DNA from 3 places in the Lactobacillus sp. CA30L genome. Region 1 is predicted to be linked to each of the others. Evidence: riboswitches for the same ligand, from Rfam matches in the RefSeq annotation. Region 1 holds a riboswitch; each other region holds the start of a gene.

Region 1 (5,742 bases):
AACATCATGAAAAGATTAGGCAGAGAAGTCAACATTTGTACGCTAGTAGCGCTCAAAGTAAATGTTCTGGCAATTGCCGCGTACGATGGCGTGATGGCCAGAGCGGCCATGCCAATCATGCTGACCGCAAGGACACCAATTCGCGTTTTGGCAACGTAAGCTTTATCAATAGTATCCATTGTAATTATTTTCCCCCTTGCATATGCTGCTAACGGCATTGCGACCGGAAAAGACAGCGTAACCGGCGGTGCTGCCCGGCGGGGTAACCGCATAGGTATCGCCAACCAGCATTCCAGCTGCGCTTACTACCTTGTCATTATAGTCCGTTAAAACCACATCGCTGCCCTGCTTAGCAAATTCTTCACTAATTGCGTAACCAATCCCTTGGGGTGCGCCCGTAACAACTGCAACTTTTCCTTCTAACAATTTGTTTATCCTACTAATTTAAACTTTTAATTGCTTCCTCAGCAGCAATCCAACCCGACACGAAGGCAAAGCCATTGGCAATACCCTCGTAGCTAGGGTAGCCGTCTGAATATAAACCATTAGCATTATTGCCGACAATATACAGATCTTTGAGCGGCGTGCCATCCTCAGTGACCGGTTGGCAGTTGCGGTCAACGTTAATGCCATCCATTGTTCCCAAGATTGCACAGTGTTCAATGATAGCGTAATACGGACCTTCATGGACTCCAAACAGTAATTCGTCCGCTGGCTTTAAAAATGTTTCATCATTGTTCTCTTCAACCGCCCGGTTATATACATCAATGTTTCTTCTCAATGATGCAAGTGGCAGATGCAGCTTCTGGGCTAACTCTTCTAGTGTCTTTGCCTTAACTACTTCTCCCGTCTTGACTGCTTCGTCAAAGTCCGCTTGAATATGCGATAACGGTCCAACAGTTGTTCTCGGGGTCTCTCCTACGTTACAAAATTGGCGCTCAAACGTGTCTTCAAGGTTAATCTCAGTCTGACTGAACGTGTCAAGCGTCTTCTGGTCAACCACAACGTAGTACTTGCCATGCACGTTGTGGGCTGCATTGCCCCACATGGCGAAGTCGTAGACCACATCCTCATTGACAAAGCGATTGGCAGTCTGGTCAAGCCAGAGAAGCGGCAGATTGGTCAAGGTCTCAACGGCACTGTCCCGCTTCAATGGGTTGATGTTCCTGCTTGGTGCGCAGCCATGAGCAAACAAAGCCGGGCTATGCCGCCAGTCTGCACCAAGCTTATGGGTCAGTCTGATGCCCGTACCGTCCGACTTGTGCTCACCCAGGTTAAGCAGCTCAGCAGCATCTGAATATCTTGATTTAAGCATTTGCTCATTACCGCAGTAGCCACCATCGGCAAAAATAACCTTTTGAGCCTTAATCCTAATGCGGTGTCCATCCTTGCCTTCAGCAATTACGGCCTTTAATCCATCTGCATAATCCAGGTCCACCGCCGCAGTTTCAAGTAAGACCTTGTTGTTAGCAGCTTCAAACTTAGCCGGCAACTTGTCCCAGTTGACTATTTTTTCGCCAAAGTTATCAAATTTGTGGTAGACAAGTGGATCGTTCATGTGGGCCTTCTGCTCACTCTGCTCTACCGTCACTGGTAGACCCATTTCTACAAGTCGACTGATGTTTGCCCCTGACCGCTTCAAGAAACGCGCCAATAATTCACCGTTGACAAAGAAATGATTATAATCGGTCAAACCAGTGAAAGCTTCCCGGTAACCGTATTTAACCTTGCGTTCCTTTTGTTCGTCCGAATTAATGGCAAAAACACCATGGGCGCCAAACTTACCGGCACCTCCAACTTTATTACCCTTTTCTAGCAATACGAATGGGACTTTTCTTTGGTATAGCTCGAAACTAGCAGAGATGCCGGATGAACCAGATCCCACAACGACAACTTGGGTTGAAATAGAATCCATGTTTATTTACTTCCTTTCTTGATTGTAATTTAACTTACAAATAAATTTTAATCTAGCTTGCTTGTAATCGCTAACACATAAAAGTTGCCGTCAATAACTTTAAGTTGTTGCCCACTTAAGGACTTTTTTTAATTGGTCAGAAACACCCGCATTTAGTGCAAGAACAACAGTGAACGCACCCTGTAGATGAGCCGGTGAGCAGCGGTAAATATTCATGCACTTGGCGGGCAAGACAAAGGATTCCGGAACCATGGCCAGCCCACCGTTATAGTTGACATTGAGGCAGGCCGCGGAAAAACTGTTAATTTGATCAATCTGCTGATAGCCCCAGCCATCACCGTTATATATCTCCAGTATTGCCCGCTGAATATTCATGATGCCTGTCGACTGCCAGTTCTGCATGTAAATTGTGCTCTTTTGAGCAAGTGCCCGTGCATTGCCGTTATACTCCTCAAGTTTGTCTCGATTCAACAAAAGATCAAAGCTAATCGTTCGCAGTGGCAAACATTCCACCTTCCTGTTGCCCGCAAAGGCCAGCTCAAAGCCGACCAGCAGGTCATAATTACCATTAATCAGCCGTCTGATGCCTGTTTCGAAATCTTCTTCGTCAAAGCTAAACTGGTAATTCTGCGGGAGCTTTGCGGCAAACACCACCGCCTCATTTTCGAAACCAGGTAGGAAGTGAATGCGCAGAAGCTGCTTGGGGTCAAAGTTAGGGTGATGCCAGATTTCGCTATACAGGTTAATTATCTCTACCGCGCGCCTGTAAAACTCTTCGCCCACCGGCGTTAGCTTTAATTCTCCTACTGAACGGTTAATCAGCTTCTGACCCAGCTCGACCTCAAGTTTTTTAATTGCGGAGCTGACTGCAGTCTCAGAAACGTAATTGCGCTTAGCGGCCGAGATAAAGCCATGCGTCTGCACCACATCAATAAAATATTTTACTGGCATTAGGTTATAGTTCATTTTTTTATCCATTTCATAATCAAATTATTGCTTTCACATTTAATATTATAAGAAAAGCGCAACAAGTCAAAGCCAAAATTAAAAAGCGCCGGTAAAGACGCGATTTTTATCCTCAACTATTGGTAATTCACTCCAAAATAAAGTAAAATGTTTAGTGATTAAAAAGGAGCATCCAAATGGCAAAACTCGAAAAGCCCGTTGTGATTGGCATTACTGGTGGTTCAGGCAGTGGTAAAACGACTATTGCGCGTAAAATCGTCGAGCAAATGCGGGAAAATGAACACGTCTTGATTATGACTCAGGATTCATACTATAAAGATAATACAGGCATCCCCATGGACGTTCGGCTGAACATCAACTACGACCACCCCGATGCGTTTGACGTCCCGCTGCTGAAAAAGCAGCTGGCCGCACTGCTGCGCTACGAACCCATTGAAATGCCTATATACGACTTTAAGGCCCACACGCGCAGCAATAAGACCCTCCACGTTGAGCCCGCCGACATCATCATTCTCGAGGGCATCCTGGTTCTGGCCAGCGCGGAAATTCGTGATTTGATGGATATTAAGGTCTATGTCGATACCGACGATGACATCCGCTTCATTAGGCGACTCGAGCGCGACATGGACGAGCGTGGCCGCTCGAGCGCGTCAGTCATTGACCAGTACCTTAGTACGGTCAAGCCCATGTACCACCAGTTCGTTGAACCGACCAAGCGCTACGCGGACATTATCGTACCCGAGGGCGGTGAAAACAACGTGGCTATCGACATGTTGACGACCAAGGTTCATTCTATTCTCGGCAAAAGCATTAAATAAAAGAAGAGTCTGGGAAAAAACTCTAATCTAACTAAAAAGGCTGACAAATCACGTTAATCAAACGTTGATTTATCGGTCTTTTTAAATTGTGAAATTTTTTAATTTAACTTCAAGGGCACTTTTTTCCCAGACTCTTTTTTACTAGTTATTTTAACTAATCATGATCAACACGAGGCTGCAAAGTCCGATCAAACAAATTAGTAATCAGCTTGGCAAAGACACCATCAAAGATAAGACATGAAAGTACAGTTGTGATAAACATGGCAATTTGCAGTTGGACGCTGTACTTACCCCAGCCATATAAGAAATAGGTCGGTATAAAACTACCAAGACTGGCAAAAAAGGCCCCTGTAAGAACACTTCGCCAAGAAAAATTACGGTAGTTTTCTTTTTTCGGAAAGAAGCCAATCTCATTGGTAGCGCCCTGAATGAAGCCCTGCAGAACCGTAATTGCCCCCCACTGACCCCCAATTGCCATTTCTACAATTGCAGCCAGGGCTTCACCAATCATTCCTGACCCTGTTGTTGGCACAAAGTACATAGCTAGCGGTCCTGCCAGCAACCAGAGGCCACAAAAGACGGTGTCGGTAAGTGGCGCATAACCTGTTGAAACTAACGCCAACTTAACTATATTAAAGGCCCAGTTAAAGCCGTAGGTGTAAACCACACCCATGATTATGCCAATCAGTGCAATCAGAATAATCGACTTGACGTTCCACTTCGATGATCTTGTAAACATAAAAAATACTCCTAACTAATCTTAAGTCAGTAGGAGTACGATCATATCTACTTCAATAACACTTCCCTAGCGCAGGTATTATCCCGTTCAGGTTCGGAGGGTATTTCTCAGCTAATGCGGCACCCCTAGTGACTCTCATTATTTTACTCTTAACAGTTTAACACATTCGACGTTATCTGTCCCGGGGACTTTTCGCCCAGGCGCTTTTTGTTCAATCTGAACCGTTTGCCCATTGCTTTTTAATGATTCTTTTCATGCGTAGCTTCATTTGCATGTCTTTTACCAAAAAGAGCGCCATTAAAACTTGCTAAAGCTGGCCAGTCTTTCTGGAGTCATGTCCCGGATAATCGCAACGGCCAAATCAACGGACGCCTTGAAGTCATGGTAGGCGCTGAAGCAGTACGGTGAATGCTCATAGCGGACCGGGATGCCAATCACGATGGTCGGTGCCCCGTTCTCGTAGTAAATCGCAGCACCGTCCTGACCGCCACCGGTCCGAACGGAGCGCGTGTATGGAATGTGGTTTTTATCGGCTAATGCGCAAGCATACTCCTGGAACTTGGGGTTCGGCAAGAAGGTCGTGTCCATGTCGCGCAGCATTGGACCGCGCTTTAAGCCGGTCTGGGAGAGCCAGTCCGGCGTGAACGTGTCATCGGCGGGACAAGACTCGAGGACAATGGCCAGGTCGGGCTTAACCGCACGGGCAGTAACATAGGCGCCACGCAGGCCCACTTCTTCCTGGCTGGAGAGTGCACCGACAACGTTAAGATTAGTCTCCTCGCCCTGCAGGTTGTCCAAGACATCGACCATGGCAGCAGCACCGAAGCGGTCGTCAAAGTCCTTGCCGAAGAACAGACCGGACTTGTCGTTATATTCGCACTTAACGTCCACAAAAATCGGACAGCCTGTATCAATTCGGTAATCATTGATAGTTTCCGCGCGTGAAGTCGAACCAACATCGATCGACATGTCGGCAACATCGGGCACGTTGTTTTTTTCGGCCGCAGTCATGAAGTGTGGCGGCTTGGTGGCAACAACGCCCGGCACGTATTCACCGTCTCTGTTCCTAATCTTGACGCGCAGAGCCGGGATATTGTACTTGACCCACCCACCGAGCGGAACAAACTTGATCATCCCGTTGGGGCGCACCGCCTGCGTAATGAAGCCAACGGCGTCTGAGTGCGCATCGAGCTGAATCACCGGCCGGCCCGCCTTGTTTTCCTTCTTGGCAGCGTACACGTTGAGCATGCCATCAACGTTGACGTCGGCGATCTCCTTGACGTTTTCGATAAACATTTTAACGA
Region 2 (5,742 bases), on a different contig from region 1:
CGGCCCGAATCGAAGTCAGCTGAATGCTGATGTTGGTCAAGCTGCCGAAGACGTTGCCGGCCATCGAGCCGACAATCAGAATGGCACCAATCGGAAGCTGGTGGTGGAAGGCGAGGTAGCCGGATTCAATTGTTAAAATGGTTTGGGCGCTGATGCTAATCAGGTTGACCAGTACATTGGAGAAGGACATTTTAGTTGTATAGTTAACCCGGGCCTGGCCCGCCTCGTCCGATACGGCCAGTGCCACCTTATTCAGCAATTTTTGCTGACCGAGCGTGAGCAGGTTGATAAAGCCCTCCAAAATATCGGTCATCTTAGCCGTTAACACCTCATTTTGCTGGCTCTGCTTCTGCGACAAGTTTTCTAGCTGTCTTTTAAAAATGCGGGGAAACAAAATCATCACAACGGCAAACACCAAGGTTGTTATTAATAAGAGCGCGTTATAAGAAAGCAGAACAACACTGGCAACAATGGCCAGGAGCGTGCTACTGAAGGTTTCCTGCAAACTGATAAAACCAGCTTCGTTAATTTGATTAATATCATTAGTAAACCAGGACACGTAATCGGCCTCTGTGTGGTTGTTGAAGCCCTCATATTCCTGGCGGCCAATTACCCCGGCCAGGTCCGCCCCTAATGGAGTTATCAACGGTTTTTGTGATAATAGCAGAATACCTTGAAGTGGTAAAAAAGAAGACCAAAAAAATGGCCCAACTGAATAAGTTTAGTACTGTATCAGTAATAAAACCCGCCAGATTACGCTGGGTCAGCGCGGTCAGGGCGTTACCGTTAAAAATGCTGGTGGCGGTTTGTGATACGTTCCAACCAAGATAGAGAATAGCCAAAATTATATACTTGCCGGGATTGCGTTTGACATAAGTCCAGAGTGAAAAGTTTGCGATAGTGTTTTCCATAATTCGCCTCCGCTGAATTAATTATCACAGCCAGTGACAATAATGTAATAGAGTAGTCGCCACTACTTGCTTTGTGCGTTCTGCGATAAGAATAGTGCCGGCTAACGCTAAATAATCCAGCTGCTTTTTAGTTGCTTTTAATATATTAATTATCATTTTATAATTAAGTACCTAGAAAAGCAATCGAATTATCAAAAAAAGGCCCGCAAGTTAGGGAAATTGCGGGCCTTATTTCGTATTATTATTTTTTCACTTTTTCCGGCTGCGGCGTTATAACGCTAGTCGAGCGGTTAAATAAAAGCGCTCAGCGCAGCGTGAACAGCGCGGCGTTGGTAGCGAGGAGAATAATGCCGGCCAGCAGCCAGTCGCGTGTTGTGACCGGGACGCGTACGATGACCGACCGCTGGGCACCCTCGCGAAAGCCGTGGGACTCCATGCCCTGGGCCAGGTTTTCGGCGGAATTCAGCGCAACCAGGATGGCCTTGAAGTAGAGCACCGGCGACCAGAAGCTGAGGTAGACGCCGCGCATCATGCCGGCCGTCCGAATCTGCTTGACCGCCTGCCGCATGCGGGGGATGATGTTGAGCGCTGCCAGCACGCCGTAGGCAAACTTGCTGGGGAGGCGGAAGTTCTGCTCAAAGGAGCGGGCCAGGTCCTCCGGGCTGGTGTCAATCGCCACGCAGTAAATTGTCAGCGTGTAGACGTAGATCCGGCTGGACAGGCTGAACGCGTTGTAGAGGTCGGGCCGCGGCGCAAACCAGTAGAGCGTGGCAAAGACGGTGAAGGCCGCAATCAGCGGGACGAGCAGCGTTAATAGGAGCTGGCACAGCGTAATGCGCTTGTAGATAAGGTAGAATAGGGCAAAAACAATGACCAGCAGGTTGGTAGACAGGCTCGACTTGAGCGAGATTTCGATGGAAATAATCAGTGCCAGGACAAATTTAAAACTAGGATTCAATGGTTGTACCTCACTTGTCTACGTAGGTTAAACGGCGGTTTTTGAAGACCAGGTGGTAGTCGCACCAGTCTGCTAGGCCGGCGAGCTCGTGGCTGATGATCAGCAGGGTCTGTCCCCGCTGCTTCTGGCTCTCCTTAAGCCAGGTCATGACCTGGCGGGCGGATTCGTGGTCGAGTCCGCTCAGCGGCTCGTCGATCAGCAAGACGTCCAGGTCCGCAATCAGCATTAACAGGATCTGTAGTTTCTTCTGCTGGCCCCCGGACAGGGAGTAGACAACGTGGTCGAGCAGCGCGTCGAGCTCCAGGTCGGCCAGGGCCTCTTTGATTTTTTTGTCGGTGAAGAAGCTGCCGGTCCGCTGCTTCTTGCTCAGGGCGATTTCATCCTTGACGGTAATGTTGATGAACTGGTCGCTCGCCGTCTGGAAGATCTGCCCGACGCGGCGCAGGTAGGTGCGGGCGGTCTGCCGCCGTATCTCCTTTTCGCGGTAGGTCAGGCTGCCGGAATACGGAATCATCTTGGTGAGCGCGCTGAAGAGCGAGGTCTTGCCGACGCCATTGGCGCCCGTGATCAGCGTGGCCTTGCCCCGCGGAATGTCCAGGTGGTCCTGGTCAAGCAGCAGCCGGTTCTGCGTGACCTGTGTCCTCTTCAGGGCAAAGCAGGGGTTTTCGCCCGCCTGCGGCAGCGCGAACGTGTACACGTCGCCATGGTGGTCGTTTTCCGCCAGCAACTGGTTCATGGCGCTATCATCCAGACGGATCACGGACTTGCCGGCGAACTTGAACAGGCAGTCGCAGACGCCCGCATAGCCGCTCAAAACGTGGTCGCTGAGGATGATGGTCTTGCCCTGGTCGCGCAGACGGGCGAGCTTGGCAATCAGAAACGTCCGTGCCTGGGGGTCACAGCTTGCGAAGGGCTCGTCGAGCAGAAACAGGTCGGTGTTCATCGCCACCAAAACAGCCAGTGCGACGCGCTGCTGCTCGCCGCCGGACATCGTGTTGATTTTCTGGTCGAGCAGGTGGTCAATCTGGGCAAACTGCACGGCTTCGTTCAGCCGCTCCTTGTAATGCGCGCGGTCCACCTGCAGGTTCTCGAGCGCGAAGATGATCTCCTCGCGCGGCGTGGCCATGGTGAACTGTTCGCCGGCACTCTGGAACATCATGGCCGCCTTCAAGCCGTTCAGGTCTGTTTTTCCGCTGATTCTGCCCGCATACTTGGGGTACAGCCCCGCCAGTATCTTGAGCAAAGTAGACTTGCCGCAGCCGGTCGGTCCCACGAGCAGGGTGAACTTGCCGGTGGGGATGTGCAGGTTGACGTTGGTGAGGACCTTATCGTCTTCATCATATGAAAAAGTGAGGTTTGTGCTTGTAATCAATTTTGTTACCAAATAAAAAAAGTCATCATGGCTAAGGCCTGACGACGTAAAAAGATTAATTTTCCCTTCGCTGGCATTATCCATGGCAGGTTCAACGGGTATGTTCTCAGCCTAGCGGCACCCCGGTATTTTCAGGTTAATTATACCTAAACGTCCTTGGGTTGTCTAGCAAGCGCCGCCGCACGCCGAAAATAGGGACGGGAACAGCCAAACGCATCCCCCTGCAAAATTGCGGGCTTATCGCCGGGTTTTAGGCTATAATTAAAATTATGAAAATAAATTGCTAGTTAGAGGGTGAAGGCATGGCGGCGGTAAAATTAGAACAATATTTGACCAGTATCCTGAATTCAACTAAGGCGGATACGAATGAGGTGCGGCTGCGTCCGGGCAACCGTGATTTGGACCTGCTGGCGGTTGCCCTTGAGAACCATAACGTGGGCGTGCACCGTTACCAGACGTCGAACGCGCTGCTCCTATACGCGGCCCAGGGCAGGACCCACGTTGCGATTAACGGCCAGGACTATTTGCTTGTGGCCGGCAACATCGTCTTACTGCAGGGCAAGAGCAGCTATGAGGTGCAGCGGCAGTCGCCTGGCGACCTGCTCGTGAAGCTTGAACTCAGTGCGCAGGTGGACTTGCGGCAGCTTTTTGGCGGCAGTATGCGTCTTGAAGGGCCGGAAAAGCAGGCGGTGCAGGAGGTGGAAGACGCCTTGAGAACCAACCGCCTGCTCTACCTCAAGTGCACGCCCATGTCCGTATCGGTCCAATTGCTTAAGAAGGTCATCAACGAGTACCTCAACCAAAACCTCTTTGCCCGCAGCATTATTAGCGCGGAATTGAGCATTCTCTTTATTGCCGCCATGAGGAGCCAGAACCTGGCAACGGCGGGCAAGGTCAGCCACCAGTTTGTTGTCTCGGCGCTTGAGCAGTACATCGATGACAATTACGCCAGTATTTCCCTGGACAAGACGGCCAAGCACTTCGGCTTTAACCCCAATTACTTTTCCAGCCTGGTCAAGCAGAAGACGGGCAAGAGCTTCGTTGAACACGTTGATGAGCGGCGGATGGAAGAGGCCCGCAACTTGCTGGCGCGGCCCGATATTTCCGTTAAGGAGATCATTCGCCGGGTGGGCTACAGCGGCAAGTCCTTCTTTTATAAAAAGTTTAACGAATACTACCATGAAACGCCGGTGCAGATGCGCGCCGAACTGTTTCGTCAGGCCAACATCAACTTGAAGTAGCAAGACGGCCCCCTGGCAAAATACCATAACCCCAATTTGATGACAGAAAAAAACGATATCCCCTTCAAGGGACATCGTTTTTTGTTTTTACATTTTTTCGAGGCGCTTGATGCGGTCTTCCGTTGGGGGATGACTGTCAAACAGGTGGGTAAAGCCGTGCTTTTTGCGCAGGGGATCCTCGATGTACATTCCGGCGCTGCTTGGATCCGCCTTCTTCATCGGGCTGGCACCGTCAATCTTTTCAAGTGCGGAAATCAGCCCCTGGGGGTTGCGGGTGAGCTCGACCGACGATGCGTCGGCCAGGTATTCCCGGTTGCGGGACAAGGCCATCTGCGCCAGGCTGGCACAAATGGGGCCAAGAATGAGCACGAAGACAATCGCTACCACTTTAAAAATCATGACGAAGCTGTTGTCGCTGTCGTTATCACTATCGCGATCGCCATCGCCCCACCAGATGAAGCGGCTGGCCATGCCCGACAAGAATGAGATGACGCCGACCAGAACGGCGGCCACGGTTGACACCAGAATGTCATAGTTTCGGATGTGTGAAATCTCGTGGCCCAGAACGCCCTCGAGCTCCTCGCGGTTCATCATGTCGAGCAGGCCCTGCGTGACCGCAACGGCGGAGTGGTCGGGGTCGCGACCCGTTGCAAAGGCATTGGGACTCTTATCGGCAATAATGAAGACGCGGGGCATGGGCACCCGGCCAACGAGGGCCATGTCCTGGACAACGTGCCATAATTCGGGGTTGTCGGCCTCGGTAACTTCGCGGGCGTGGTTGAGGCTCATGACCATGTTTGCGGGGTTGGGCAGGATGATGAGCATGTAGATTACGCTGGCTGCCAGCGCGATGACAAGCCCCAACACAGGCCGGTCACTGAAGATGTAGCCCAGGCCCGCGCCGACCAGCGCCAAAATGATGGTAAACATGATCATTATGCCAACCGTCTTGCGTTTATTGCGGGCAATTTGCTGAAATAACATAAGTTTAACCTAGCGCTTAAAACTTAACCTGTGGCACTTCTTTTTCTGCTTCGCTGGTCTGCAGGTAGTCAACCTTCTTGAAGCCGTGGATGCCGGCAACAATGTTTGACGGGAAGGTCAGGAGCTTCTGGTCGTAAAGGGCAGCGGATGAGTTGTACAGCTGTCTTGAGTAGGCAATCTTGTTTTCCGTGTTGGCCAGTTCCTCCTGCAGCTTCAGGAAGTTCTGGTTGGCCTTTAGGTCGGGGTAGTTTTCGGATAAGGCGAAGATCGACTTCA
Region 3 (5,742 bases), on a different contig from region 1:
CTTAAAGCAAATTTACGCCTTGACGCGGTCTATTTCAAACTGCCAGGTGCATTTTCAAGATTCATACAAGACTGTTTATGTTTCACGGCGGTATTATCATAGTTTAAGTGATCGATTAAATGAGAGAGGGTCATCATAATGAAAAAGCAGAAAATCAAGGAGATGCTATGGGGCATCGGTTTAGTTGCGGCAGCGGTCTTTTTGGTACTGAATCAGCTGCACGTTTTGTCATTTAACTTAGGAGTGGGAACAATTGTCTGGACCATTATTTTTGGGGCAACGCTCATTAACAGCATTGCGGGCAGAAATATTTTTGGCATGGTCTTCTCAAGCGCATTTTTGTTAATTGTGTATGCAGGTCCCTTGCACATTACCAGGATTGTGCCGTGGACGCTGCTGCTGGCAGCCTGCCTGGTTTATGCGGGGCTGTGCCTGATTTTTTCAAAAAGATGGCACCGCGGGACCACGTACTTCATTAACCATAAAATGAATCATCACTGGGAGGACGGCGACTTTGAGACTAAGGACCAGACTAAGGACCGCTTTACGGCTGGCGCTAAAACCGAGGATGAGCGCAACGTCGTAATCAACCAGAAGCTGTCGGACGTTTCCCGCTACGTGCGCTCGCAAAATCTGGAGAGCGTCACGATCAATTCCACGATGGGCGAGGTGGCCGTCTACCTTGACTCAGCAAAAGCTGCGGGCGATACCGTCACGGTCACCGTCAATGCGTCGATGGGCGAGGTTGCGCTTTACCTACCGCTGTCCTGGCGGCTTGAGGACCATCTGTCTGCCGTCTTTGGCGACGTGGAAATCAACGGCGAGTCTAGAGGAGATGGCCCAACCGTGATTTTGCAGGGTACAAGCAAATTCGGTGAGGTTTCCGTTAATTACGTTTAGTTTAAGTAAAAATAGGTGGGGCACAACTAATTTTGGTAGGACATTATTATGGATGACGAATTTCTGGAAGAGATAGCAAAAAAGCGAATGATCAGCCGGATGCTGGCGAAAATTACCCTGGCATTCGCATCCGGGGCAAAATTCTGACCTGCTGCTTTGCCTTCGAAAACCATCCACGCAAGTTGAAACTGGGCTGGAGGGGTGCTGCTAATCCCACCACTGGCAAGGCGGACCTATCGCCGTCTTGGGTTCGCTCCTTGCCCGGTCTACGAAACGTTCTTGAAAAAGTTGAATTGGCAGTTGCCTAATCAAAGCTATCAAAAATAAGGACCCGGTTTCGAAACAGAAACCGGGTCTTTTGGCGTAAGTGTATTTAAGAATTAAAAGTTAATTAGTTATCCCACGGTGCATCAAGCATTGCTTTGACCGTCTTTTCAACGTTGGGACTGCGGGCAATCAGCGAAATGACCGAAGCGCCAGCCGCACCCGTCTCGGCAATTGCCCCAAGGCTGTCTGTGGTAATGCCGCCGATGGCCACAACCGGCCGTTTGCTTTGTTCAACCAATCCGCTGAGGCCCGCAAGGCCAATCTCGGGGTCCGCGTCGTCCTTTGACTGGGTGGCAAAAATGGGACCACTGCCGTAGTAGTCGATGCCCGCGATCAGATCGCCTTGCATGATTTCATCCGGGGTGGAGCAGGAGTAGCCGACGATCATCTGGCCGTCAACCGCTGCCACGACTTGTTCGATGGCTTCATCGCTCTGCCCGACGTGGATGCCCTCGGCGTGGGTATTCAATGCCAACTCCACGTCATCGTCAATGAAGAAGGGCACGTGGTATTCTTGGCAGAGGCGGTGCAGCTGCTTGGCCATGGCCAGGCGGTTTTCAGGACGCAGCGTGGATTTAGGACCCTTGTCGCGAAACTGGAATGCGGTGATGCCAGCCTTTAGTGCTTCTTCAACCAGCCCGGGCAGCGTTTTGCCTGCCGGCACGTCCTGGGAGCCGCAGATGAAGTAGGCGTGTAAAATATTGGGGTTAAATTGGGACATGATTTCTCCTTTGCTATTTTGCCCAGTGGTTGAGCGGACCGTGGCCGTGACCAACCTGAATGGTCTGGGCAATTGTCTTGGTGACGTATTTTTTGGCGCTTTTAATCGCGTCGGTCAGGCTGTGGCCCAGGGCAAGCTGGGCCGTGATGGCGGAAGCCATGGTGTCGCCAGTGCCGTGTGTACGCTTGGTGTGCGTGCGCGGGCTGCTGGTCCAAAAACTAGAACCGTCTGCAAGGAGGGTGTAGTCTTTGACCAGCTCGCCTGGCAAGTGGCCGCCCTTAATCAGCACATTTTTGACGCCCAGTGCTTGCAGGGCGTGCGCCAATTCGGGGTACTGGTCCGTATTTGCAGCCCTGATGCCGGTTAAGGCTTCTGCTTCTGGCAGGTTGGGCGTGACCAGGTCGGCGAGGGGCAGCAGCTCCTTTTTGACGGTTGCAACAGCGTCTGCCGCCAGTAGCGGTGCGCCACCCTTGGCCACCATCACGGGGTCGATGGTGATGGGACCGAGGTCGTATCTTTGCAGGTTGAGCGCAACCCGGTGGACGTGGGCCGCGTCGCCCAGCATGCCGGTCTTGCAGGCTCGAATGCGGAAGTCGGCGGCCAGGGAAGCAAATTGCGCATCCACCAGGTCGAGCGGCATCAAAAAGGAGTCCTGCACGTCCAGCGTGTTTTGCGCGGTCACGGCAACCACGACGGCGGTGCCAAAAACGCCCTGCATCTGGAAGGTTTTCAGGTCAGCCATGATCCCTGCCCCGCCACCGGAATCGGTTCCTGCAATGGTGAGCACCTGCGGGAATGAGTTAATTTCTTCTTCCATGACAAGCACCCTTAATCAAAGTGCGCGATTTTTGCAATATCAGCAGGTTGAACCTGAGCCAAATAGTCCATGAGGTGCATGCCAAACGAACCTGGTCCAAGGTCAGGATTGTCCTTGACAAGCAGTTCCCCCGTGGCGGCAAAAACCAGCGCCGCCGTTTGGGCTGCTTCAAACGGATCGCTGCAGACCGCGGCAAATGCGGCCACGATGCTGGTCAGCATGTCGCCGGAGCCGACGTGGGCGGCAAAGAGCGGCGTGCCATTGTAGACGTGCACCACCCGCTTGCCGTCGCTGATTGTGTCGGTTGCACCGCTAGCGATGACCACGCAGTGGAGTTTGGCTGCCGTCTTCTTCGTGATGTGGTCAAGATCGCCGGCACCCGATCCGGCGTCGATGCCGCGCGCATCCCAGTCGAAACCACCCAAAGCGGCAATTTCACCGGCGTTGCCACGGATGATTTTTGCTGGAAAAGCCCACAACAAGTCAAGGGCAGTCTTCAACCGGTAGCGGACGGCACCAACCGCAACGGGGTCGAACACGACCGGCTTTTTGTAACGGGCGGCCAGGTCGCCGACCTTCTGCATCTGGGCGGTCTGTAATTTTGTCAGCGTGCCCAGATTAATGGCGATACTTCCCGCCATTGTGACCATTTCCTCTGCCTCGTTGACGTCCTTGCTCATGATGGGCGAGGCCCCGATGGCGTTCAGGCCATTAGCTACGTCCTGCACGGTGACAAAGTTGGCAATATTCAAAACAACGGGGTTCTGTGCACGCAACTTGGTTAAAAGCTCTAACTGCATCTGTTTCCTCCTTAAAAATAGAAGAGGTACCCAACCCTAGCTTCAGGCAAATAAAAAACTTTGGCACAACAATGCGCGCCAAAGTCTAATCGTATTTGACACGTTCCTACGCAAGAATTAGCTTACAGGTTCAAAGGGTCTGAAATCATCTTTCATCTCAGCCTAAAAGGCGCCCCTCGTGTTATCGCTTTCATTATAACTGCTTTTAGCGAGTAATACAATACATGTTTATAAAACTTATTTAAAAAAATGGACCACCGGGTAGAACTTTCCTTTGCCCTAGAAACGGGACTGGGGTAAGCTTAGGCTGTAAAAGCAGTTGCGAGGGGCGGGGCCGCAAAAGCGCTGACCCGTTGACCTTGCCGCAAAAGCAATAAACGACTAAGGAGGACAACGTGGAAAAATTTACAAATCAGCTGCACGAAGTGGCTAGCAGTTTATGGCAGAAGAGCAGGGAGCCCCCCTTTGTAAGTGCGCTTCAGAGTGACAAACTGACCGCCGCCCAGTTTCGCTTTTATTTGCTGCAGGACCGCTACTATTTGGCTGAATTTACCAAGATGCACAAGCTGATTGGGAAAAAGGCTAACAATCGGCAGCTTAGCACTTTTATGGCTGCGCGTGCGCAGGACCTAAAGGACACCGAAATAGCGGTGCGTGAGCACTTTTTTAAGGAACTGGCAATTACGCCTGCAGAAGTTGCCGCTGTTCCTGTTGCGCCCACCGCCTACAATTACGTTAACCACCTGCACATGACGCTGCATGAGGCCGGCGTTGCTCCGGCCGTCGCTGCGATTCTGCCGTGCTACTGGCTCTACCAGGAGATCGGACAGGCGGCAACGGCGGGCTCGCCCGTACGCATCTATCAGGAATGGATCGACACGTATGACGGAGACTGGTACGGCGTGAACGTTGTAAAAATCCTGGAACTAACCAATATCCTGGCCCAACGTGCTTCTGCAGAGGAGCAGGAGCAGATGAGAAACGCCTTTGTCCGCAGCAGCTACTACGAACTGCAATTCTGGCAGATGGCGTATGAACAGCAACAATGGGAATAAAGGCTTGTGACATAGTGGATGCGTACCAGCGCTTGTTTTTGGGACATTAAATTAGCGTAAAAGAAAAAGGGCTGAGTTTTAACTTCATCCACTTTGAGGGATGAACAAGCTAATTCAGCTCTTTTGCAATTATTATGCGCTTGTGCTTTTAGATCTGGGCCAGGGCCTGGTCGATTGGCGTGCTTCCCGCGTGCATCGGGATTGCCTTGCCGATTGTATTGTCATGCTCCAAGATGGCGGCTAGAACGTGGGCCACATCGGTAATGGAGTTGGCGCCGGCTTCTTTCGTATTGAGGGCGATCGTGCCACTGGCCGGCGTTTCCGTGAGACTGCCCGGCTGCAGAATCGTGTAGGATAATTTCGTTTGGTTCATCAGCCAGTTATCGGCAAGGTACTTGCCCAGGTAGTATTCGCGCAAGGACGTTTTTTCCCACGAGGCAGGATTCAGGGAGCCGTAGCCGCTAAGCATGATGAAGCGACTGATGTTGTTCTTTTGGGCCGCCTGCATTGTCTTGATTGCGCCGTAAGCATCAATTTCTAAAACATCGCTGCCGCGTGATCCGGCCACAAAGTAGATTGCGTCTTGCTGGCCAATTTTGGCCGCAATTTCACCGGCGGCGGAGTGCAGGTCGAGTGGCACCTGCGTTAATTTTAACCCCTCAAGGGAATCGAAGTGGCGCGCGCCCGCACTGACCTGGTGGCCCTGCTTAACTAATTCCTGGCACAGCTTTTGGCCCACCCGGCCGCTGGCTCCAACTACAAAAACTTTCATAAACTCTCCTTTGACGACTGACAAGGTGTCCAGTACGTATTTATATTATAACAGGCTGAAGCCGGCCCACTAGTTTTAACGTTTGGCTAGCAGCAAGCAAAAAGCAGAATGTGGCTGATCTTCAAGTCGCCCGCGTTCTGCTGGTTGCTATCGTATTTGTCTGGCTACGCGCTGATGCGCTTTTCATGCCAATCCAAAATCATCTTGATAATGGCATTGGCAACGTTGAGGTTCTTAAGCAGGGGCCCGTGGGAATAGGTTCCGATGAAGTTGCGATAGCGCAGGCCCTCAACGTGGTCCTGCGGGTTGTTGCCGTAGCCCTCTATCATTTTGCCAAGGGGGTGGAGCTT

What was found. Region 1 has a riboswitch for thiamine pyrophosphate ahead of AC2JF8_RS08900 (ECF transporter S component). Riboswitches for the same ligand answer to the same signal wherever they lie in the genome.
Region 2: linked by a shared signal. The riboswitch ahead of AC2JF8_RS06450 (ATP-binding cassette domain-containing protein) and the one ahead of AC2JF8_RS08900 (ECF transporter S component) in region 1 are both predicted to bind thiamine pyrophosphate.
Region 3: linked by a shared signal. The riboswitch ahead of thiM (hydroxyethylthiazole kinase) and the one ahead of AC2JF8_RS08900 (ECF transporter S component) in region 1 are both predicted to bind thiamine pyrophosphate.

Annotation. Positions count from the first base shown of each region.
Region 1 is NZ_JBWXGB010000010.1:16,799-22,540, reverse strand. Features, by position in the region: gene AC2JF8_RS08925 (MFS transporter) at 1-179, opposite strand, end outside; gene AC2JF8_RS08920 (SDR family NAD(P)-dependent oxidoreductase) at 166-426, opposite strand; gene AC2JF8_RS08915 (FAD-binding protein) at 440-1,915, opposite strand; gene AC2JF8_RS08910 (LysR family transcriptional regulator) at 2,015-2,866, opposite strand; gene udk (uridine kinase) at 3,058-3,699, shown strand; gene AC2JF8_RS08900 (ECF transporter S component) at 3,854-4,438, opposite strand; TPP riboswitch at 4,485-4,575, opposite strand; gene AC2JF8_RS08895 (M42 family metallopeptidase) at 4,736-5,742, opposite strand, start outside.
Region 2 is NZ_JBWXGB010000004.1:210,261-216,002, reverse strand. Features, by position in the region: gene AC2JF8_RS06465 (ABC transporter ATP-binding protein) at 1-646, opposite strand, end outside; gene AC2JF8_RS06460 (hypothetical protein) at 591-911, opposite strand; gene AC2JF8_RS06455 (energy-coupling factor transporter transmembrane component T family protein) at 1,216-1,869, opposite strand; gene AC2JF8_RS06450 (ATP-binding cassette domain-containing protein) at 1,880-3,241, opposite strand; TPP riboswitch at 3,287-3,376, opposite strand; gene AC2JF8_RS06445 (helix-turn-helix transcriptional regulator) at 3,544-4,482, shown strand; gene htpX (zinc metalloprotease HtpX) at 4,570-5,466, opposite strand; gene AC2JF8_RS06435 (LemA family protein) at 5,483-5,742, opposite strand, start outside.
Region 3 is NZ_JBWXGB010000003.1:192,707-198,448, forward strand. Features, by position in the region: gene AC2JF8_RS04995 (LytTR family DNA-binding domain-containing protein) at 1-139, shown strand, start outside; gene AC2JF8_RS05000 (LiaF transmembrane domain-containing protein) at 139-900, shown strand; gene thiE (thiamine phosphate synthase) at 1,292-1,951, opposite strand; gene thiD (bifunctional hydroxymethylpyrimidine kinase/phosphomethylpyrimidine kinase) at 1,962-2,765, opposite strand; gene thiM (hydroxyethylthiazole kinase) at 2,777-3,565, opposite strand; TPP riboswitch at 3,652-3,752, opposite strand; gene tenA (thiaminase II) at 3,961-4,620, shown strand; gene AC2JF8_RS05025 (NAD(P)H-binding protein) at 4,769-5,392, opposite strand; gene AC2JF8_RS05030 (type 1 glutamine amidotransferase) at 5,557-5,742, opposite strand, start outside.